Regions from separate parts of the Bacillus sp. M13(2017) genome, predicted to be linked through region 2. Evidence: a T-box and tRNA genes for the amino acid it is inferred to sense, from the RefSeq annotation. Region 2 holds a T-box; the other holds one or more tRNA genes.
What was found. A T-box is a leader RNA that pairs with one kind of tRNA and senses whether it is charged. The one in region 2 lies ahead of CGQ22_RS20665 (tryptophan--tRNA ligase), so its partner is inferred to be a tRNA-Trp.
Positions count from the first base shown of each region.

Region 1: it has a tRNA-Trp gene. The T-box ahead of CGQ22_RS20665 (tryptophan--tRNA ligase) is inferred to sense a tRNA for this amino acid. The anticodon was not compared.

Region 1 covers NZ_KZ268518.1:252-3,634, reverse strand. The annotation lists gene CGQ22_RS27570 (DUF3965 domain-containing protein) at 1-624, opposite strand, end outside; gene CGQ22_RS27565 (CBS domain-containing protein) at 946-1,365, opposite strand; tRNA gene CGQ22_RS27560 (tRNA-Glu) at 1,495-1,566, opposite strand; tRNA gene CGQ22_RS27555 (tRNA-Asn) at 1,568-1,642, opposite strand; tRNA gene CGQ22_RS27550 (tRNA-Ile) at 1,651-1,727, opposite strand; tRNA gene CGQ22_RS27545 (tRNA-Trp) at 1,738-1,808, opposite strand; tRNA gene CGQ22_RS27540 (tRNA-Thr) at 1,815-1,887, opposite strand; tRNA gene CGQ22_RS27535 (tRNA-Phe) at 1,897-1,972, opposite strand; tRNA gene CGQ22_RS27530 (tRNA-Asp) at 1,981-2,056, opposite strand; tRNA gene CGQ22_RS27525 (tRNA-Met) at 2,060-2,136, opposite strand; tRNA gene CGQ22_RS27520 (tRNA-Ser) at 2,158-2,250, opposite strand; tRNA gene CGQ22_RS27515 (tRNA-Ser) at 2,306-2,398, opposite strand; tRNA gene CGQ22_RS27510 (tRNA-Ala) at 2,419-2,491, opposite strand; tRNA gene CGQ22_RS27505 (tRNA-Pro) at 2,508-2,581, opposite strand; tRNA gene CGQ22_RS27500 (tRNA-Arg) at 2,592-2,665, opposite strand; tRNA gene CGQ22_RS27495 (tRNA-Leu) at 2,669-2,757, opposite strand; tRNA gene CGQ22_RS27490 (tRNA-Gly) at 2,774-2,848, opposite strand; tRNA gene CGQ22_RS27485 (tRNA-Leu) at 2,878-2,958, opposite strand; tRNA gene CGQ22_RS27480 (tRNA-Lys) at 2,973-3,048, opposite strand; tRNA gene CGQ22_RS27475 (tRNA-Gln) at 3,053-3,127, opposite strand; tRNA gene CGQ22_RS27470 (tRNA-Tyr) at 3,139-3,222, opposite strand; tRNA gene CGQ22_RS27465 (tRNA-Val) at 3,231-3,306, opposite strand; rRNA gene rrf (5S ribosomal RNA) at 3,312-3,383, opposite strand, start outside.
Region 2 covers NZ_KZ268509.1:42,455-45,837, reverse strand. The annotation lists gene CGQ22_RS20675 (DUF2785 domain-containing protein) at 1-258, shown strand, start outside; gene CGQ22_RS20670 (NUDIX hydrolase) at 276-722, shown strand; gene CGQ22_RS20665 (tryptophan--tRNA ligase) at 731-1,729, opposite strand; T-box leader at 1,774-1,981, opposite strand; gene CGQ22_RS20660 (1-deoxy-D-xylulose-5-phosphate reductoisomerase) at 2,120-3,277, shown strand; gene CGQ22_RS20655 (AI-2E family transporter) at 3,307-3,383, opposite strand, start outside.

The DNA of each region.
Region 1 (3,383 bases), on a different contig from region 2:
ATATACAAAAGTATTACAATACATTGCTAAACTCATCATATCACTATTTAATTGCTCTTTTGATAATGATTTCGCTCTCTTGCACATATAAAAGAATGTAAATTCCAATACTTCTTTATGAGATAATAAATGTTTACAATCGGTTATACACTTCTCATTAAATTTAACTCTATCCCAAATTTCAATATCCCTATCTGTCAATTCACCTATACGATATTTAATAATTAAATAATTTAAAGCAACTGATTGCGTCAAAAGATCCCATGTTTCATATTCCAATGAAGTATGAACAAACTCAGCTAATCCTTGCGCTATCATAAAATCATTTGCCTCTTCATACCAACCAATCTCTTGGCATAAGCGAAGAATACGCACTAAAGTTGGAATTTCATCTTTATGAAACTGCGGTAATTTCTTTGCTTTATTCATGCCATATACGATAAATGCCGCTAAATTTTCTTCTTTATAAAATTCTTTCTCTTTCCATACTAATATAGTTCGTTCTTTCCCCTCACCTTTTGGGTGACAAGGTACAAGCAAAGAAAATAATTCAGCGAAATTATTTGGTTCTATATATGTATCTGTAACCAAATTCCAATTTGGATCGCCCTGTACAGCCTTCATATAATTCCCCTTCCCTTTTCATCTATGTAGGAAATATTAATTTATTATCGCACCACTAAAAATTAATATTGTTATATTCAAAATCTATCATAATACTTATATCTATCAGTATATCATCTTTTCTCTTATTAAAAATTAAGAATAACAAATTTTAAAAAAATGTCGAAATTATTAACCGTATCCTTATTATATAATGTCTCAGATACATCACGCTAACATATTAGTTTAATCCATATATGCTAGAATAATGTATCTGAAATTTATATATAATTTAGCTCTTTATGAGTGACCATTAAACTCTCGGTTAATTAAAGTTTCAATTTACTCTGTACGCTCTGAGATTTCACTCAAGGCAAATCCAGCTTGATCATCTGCTGATTCCCTTATAGCTAAATCTCCTAGTGCTAACATGCCAATAAGTTGACCACTATCAACTACTGGTAATCGTCTAATTTGATGCTGTGCCATTAGCTCTGTAGCTTTTTCAATAGAATCATTTGGAGAAACTGAGATAATATTTGTTGTCATCACATTTGTAATTTTATTAGATCCAGGATGTTTTTCAGCAATCCCTCGAACGACTAAATCACGATCAGTAACAAGCCCAACAACTTGCTCATTTTCAACAACTGGAATTAATCCAACTGATTCTTCCTTCATTTTAACAGCTGCCTCATATACATTGTCTAGCGGTGTACAATGTACAATATGGGTACTCATTAAGTCTCTAACTCGTGTCATTATTTATTTCCTCCTTTTTATACATACCATAGCTTTTCCAAAATTCCTTTATTTATTTCTGGAAAGTAACGTAATAAAAAGGATTAACAAAATAAAAAAGAGCCAGCATAATGCTGACTCTTTTTTGTATGACCCGTACGGGATTCGAACCCGTGTTACCGCCGTGAAAGGGCGGTGTCTTAACCACTTGACCAACGGGCCATGGCTCCGCAGGTAGGACTCGAACCTACGACCGATCGGTTAACAGCCGATAGCTCTACCACTGAGCTACTGCGGAATAATATATGGTGGGCCTAAATGGACTCGAACCATCGACCTCACGCTTATCAGGCGTGCGCTCTAACCAGCTGAGCTATAGGCCCATATACTTTACAGGGGCAGTAGGAATCGAACCCACACTGGAGGTTTTGGAGACCTCAGTTCTACCTTTAAACTATGCCCCTAAATGATGCCGGCTAGAGGACTTGAACCCCCAACCTACTGATTACAAGTCAGTTGCTCTACCAATTGAGCTAAGCCGGCATAAAAAAATGGTGGCTCGGGACGGAATCGAACCGCCGACACGAGGATTTTCAGTCCTCTGCTCTACCGACTGAGCTACCGAGCCAACATAAATGGCGGTCCCGACCGGGGTCGAACCGGCGATCTCCTGCGTGACAGGCAGGCATGTTAACCACTACACCACGGGACCATTTGGTTGCGGGGACAGGATTTGAACCTGCGACCTTCGGGTTATGAGCCCGACGAGCTACCGTGCTGCTCCACCCCGCGACAATATAAAGTTTTAAAAAATGGAGGAGGTAGAGGGATTCGAACCCCCGCGCGACTCTCGCCGCCTGTCGGTTTTCAAGACCGATCCCTTCAGCCGAACTTGGGTATACCTCCATGAAGGAAAAAATAAATATTTTATTATTATATGTCTAAACCATTAAAGAAAAAATGGAGGAGGTAGAGGGATTCGAACCCCCGCGCGATTCTCACCGCCTGTCGGTTTTCAAGACCGATCCCTTCAGCCGAACTTGGGTATACCTCCGAGACATATATTAAATAAAGTGGAGCCTAGCGGGATCGAACCGCTGACCTCCTGCGTGCAAGGCAGGCGCTCTCCCAGCTGAGCTAAGGCCCCATGTTTTTTGGGAATATCGGGAAGACAGGATTTGAACCTGCGACCCCCTGGTCCCAAACCAGGTGCTCTACCAAGCTGAGCCACTTCCCGTTAATAAAAGCGCGCCCGAGAGGAGTCGAACCCCTAACCTCTTGATCCGTAGTCAAACGCTCTATCCAATTGAGCTACGGGCGCATATGGTGCCGAGGGCGGGGGTCGAACCCGCACGGTGGTCACCCACCGCAGGATTTTAAGTCCTGTGCGTCTGCCTGTTCCGCCACCCCGGCATGTCATATTGAAAATTGGAGCGGAAGACGGGATTCGAACCCGCGACCCCAACCTTGGCAAGGTTGTATTCTACCACTGAACTACTTCCGCAAGACATGTATGAGTTATTTTATTAAAAGTGCGGGTGAAGGGAGTCGAACCCCCACGCCAAAGGCGCTAGATCCTAAGTCTAGTGCGTCTGCCAATTCCGCCACACCCGCATATTTCATTAAAATGGTGAGCCATGAAGGACTCGAACCTTCGACCCTCTGATTAAAAGTCAGATGCTCTACCAACTGAGCTAATGGCTCTTAATGGCTGGGCTAGCTGGATTCGAACCAGCGCATGACGGAGTCAAAGTCCGTTGCCTTACCGCTTGGCTATAGCCCATTAATTAAGAATGGTGGAGGGGGGCAGATTCGAACTGCCGAACCCGAAGGAGCGGATTTACAGTCCGCCGCGTTTAGCCACTTCGCTACCCCTCCGACATATATGGTGGAGGATGACGGGATCGAACCGCCGACCCCCTGCTTGTAAGGCAGGTGCTCTCCCAGCTGAGCTAATCCTCCATTTTGCCTGGCAACGTCCTACTCTCACAGGGACAAGGTCCCAACTACCATCGGCGCTAGAGAGCTTAACTTCCGTG
Region 2 (3,383 bases):
GAGCGCATTGTTACGCCATTACTAGCAATGCTGTATCATGATTTTCCTCAAAACGAGTTAATTTCTATTATTCATAAAAAAATAAAAAGGCTTCCTCAAATTAGAAAACGCCTTTCGCTTAATGAGTATTGTATTTTATGTGCCAATATTAAAACCTTTTTACGCACATTATTTTTCAGAACAAAAGATGACCATAACTTAGCCTTTACAGCACGTAAAACAGAAAGAATGTTAAAAGAACTTCCTAACTATTATTAAATACAAGGAGCAATGACATGGGTTATATTGAAGATATGAGAAATCTAGTAGGAAATCATCCACTTATTTTAATAGGATCACACGCCATTATATTAAATGAAAAAGATGAAGTATTGCTGCAACTCCGTACAGATTTTAAACGCTGGGGCATTATTGGTGGTGCCCTAGAATATAACGAAACGTTAGAAGATGCTTTAAAACGAGAAGTGTTTGAAGAAACTGGACTTATTATTAAAAATCCAGAACTATTCCGTACATACTCAGGGCCAGACTTCTTTCAAATCTATCCAAACGGCGATCAAGTACACGGTGTACTCGTTGTTTATATTTGCCGAGAATTTCATGGTGAACTTGTATGCGATCAAAGTGAATCAAAAGAACTACGCTTCTTTTCACTTGATAAATTACCTAATAATCTTCCTCCTGTTATTGAGAGGATTATTACAGATTATCTAAAAAAATAAGGGAACGCTTAACGTTCCCTCTCAAATCCAATCTGCTTTTTAATTTCCGCTAAATTTACCTTCGCAATAGCACGTGCCCGCTCAGCACCTTTTTCTAACGCTTCATATAATAAATTTGGCTCATTCATATACATTGCGTATTTCTCCCGAGGTCCAGCTAACTCACGATCTACAACGCGAAATAACTCTTTTTTAACATCGCCCCATCCGATTCCAGTCTCATATTTTTCACGTAATGACTGTACTTCGTCTTCTGTCGCAAATTCTTTATAAATTGTAAATAAGGTTTCTAGTTCTTTCGGTTCATTTGGAAGTGAAGAATCTGTTTTGATTTTAAATATTAATTTTCGTAGTTTTTCTTGCTCTGCAAATAATGGGATCACATTTCCGTAACTTTTACTCATCTTCCTTCCGTCAAGACCAGGTAAAATAGCTCCTTCTTCTTGTATGACATACTCTGGAAGTGTAAATGTCGTGCCAAATGTATGATTAAAATACGTCGCAATATCACGAACAATTTCAATATGCTGAATTTGGTCTTTTCCAACTGGTACATGAGTAGCTTGAAATAATAATATGTCAGCTGCCATTAAAATCGGGTACGTGTATAACCCCATATTCACTCCCGCATCGACCTCTAACCCTGCTTCTTTATTTTGCTCCACCTTCGCTTTATACGCATGAGCACGGTTCATAAGACCTTTCGGAGTTAGGCAAGCTAAAATCCAAGCTAATTCTAGAATCTCCGGCACTTCCGTTTGTCGATAAAAAATCACATCTTCTCCAAGTCCAAGCGATAGCCAAGTAGCTGCTACCTCTTTCGTATAACTACTAAACTGACTCGGATCATGCACAGCATTTAATGCATGATAATCAGCTATAAAGTACAATGCTTTTCCTTCATTATTCTTTGACATTTGTAATGCAGGTTTAATCGCACCAATATAATTTCCTAAATGCGGATAACCTGTCGGCTTAATTCCTGTTAACATTATTTTTTCACTCACACTAACTCCTCCTTTCTCAAAATAAAAAGAGCCCCTCATCCTTAAAAAAGGACGAGAGACTCCCGCGGTACCACCTTAATTAGCTATCATTAGCTCACTTCATACTTCAATAACGTGAAGTAAGCGTCTTTACCTACTCATTTCAGTTAGAAGCTCCAGAGTCCATTCCATATTCATCCCTTACTGATTCTCACCACATATCAGCTCTCTGAAAAGTTTCGAATATGTACTCTTCTCTTTCATTGCTTTTTCGTTATTTTTTACAGTTTATCACATTTCACTTCTAAACAAACCCGAATTTTCTATTTTATATAGCAGGAATTTCCACTTCAATTGTCTAATGATATATAGGTTTGCAGAAATATTCGAAACAACTTTGGAGGTTTTTTCATGGTAAAATATATATCCATTTTAGGTTCCACAGGATCCATCGGCACATCTGCATTAGATGTCGTTTCAGCTCATCCTGAACATTTCAAAATCGTCGGTTTAACCGCAAATTATAATATCGATCTTCTTGAGCAACAAATCAAAACGTTTCAACCTCGTATTGTAAGCGTTGCAACAAAAGACTTAGCAGACACGCTTCGTACGCGTATTTCAGCGAATACAAAAATCACATACGGAACTGATGGCTTAATTGCGGTAGCTACTCACCCTGATTCAAATCTTGTATTAAGTTCTGTTGTCGGAGTTTCCGGACTACTTCCAACGATTGAAGCATTAAAGGCGAAGAAAGATATTGCCATCGCTAATAAAGAAACGTTAGTTGCAGCTGGTCATATCGTAACTGAACTGGCCAAGCAAAACGGATGTCGTTTAATTCCAGTCGATAGCGAACATTCAGCTATTTTCCAATGTTTAAACGGCGAAAATAATAAAGAAATTGAGAAATTAATCGTTACAGCTTCTGGCGGTGCATTCCGTGATAAAACACGTGAAGAAATGAAAACTTTACAAGCAAAAGATGCTTTAAAGCACCCAAACTGGTTAATGGGGGCAAAACTAACGATTGATTCTGCCACATTAATGAATAAAGGATTCGAAGTAATGGAAGCAAGATGGCTATTTGATATTCCTTATGAAAAAATTGATGTAATGATTCATAAAGAAAGTATTATTCATTCTTTAGTAGAGTTTATTGATGGATCAGTTATTGCGCAGCTCGGTGCTCCTGATATGAGAATGCCAATTCAATATGCGTTTCACTACCCTACTCGGCTACCTTCTTCCTATGAAAAATTAAATTTATTAGAAATTGGTAGTTTACATTTTGAAAAACCAGATTTAGAGAAGTTCCCTTGTCTACAATACGCATATGAATGTGGCAAAATTGGTGGCACTACTCCTGCTGTATTAAACGCAGCAAATGAAATTGCAAATGCACTATTCTTAAAAAATGAAATTGCCTTTTTCGATATTGAAAAAACAATTTACAAAACAGTTGAAGCTCATCATAACGTAAAAGATCCTTCACTAGATGCTATATTAGAAGCGGATCAATGGGCGCGCCAATATGCAAATGAATTGTTAATAAAAAAGAGCTAAAACAGTTCCCACTGTTTTAGCTCTTTTTTTCACGTATTCAACTTAACAAATCGATATCCGTGCGTAACTAACACTTTTAATATTGCATACCCTGGAATTGCTAAAA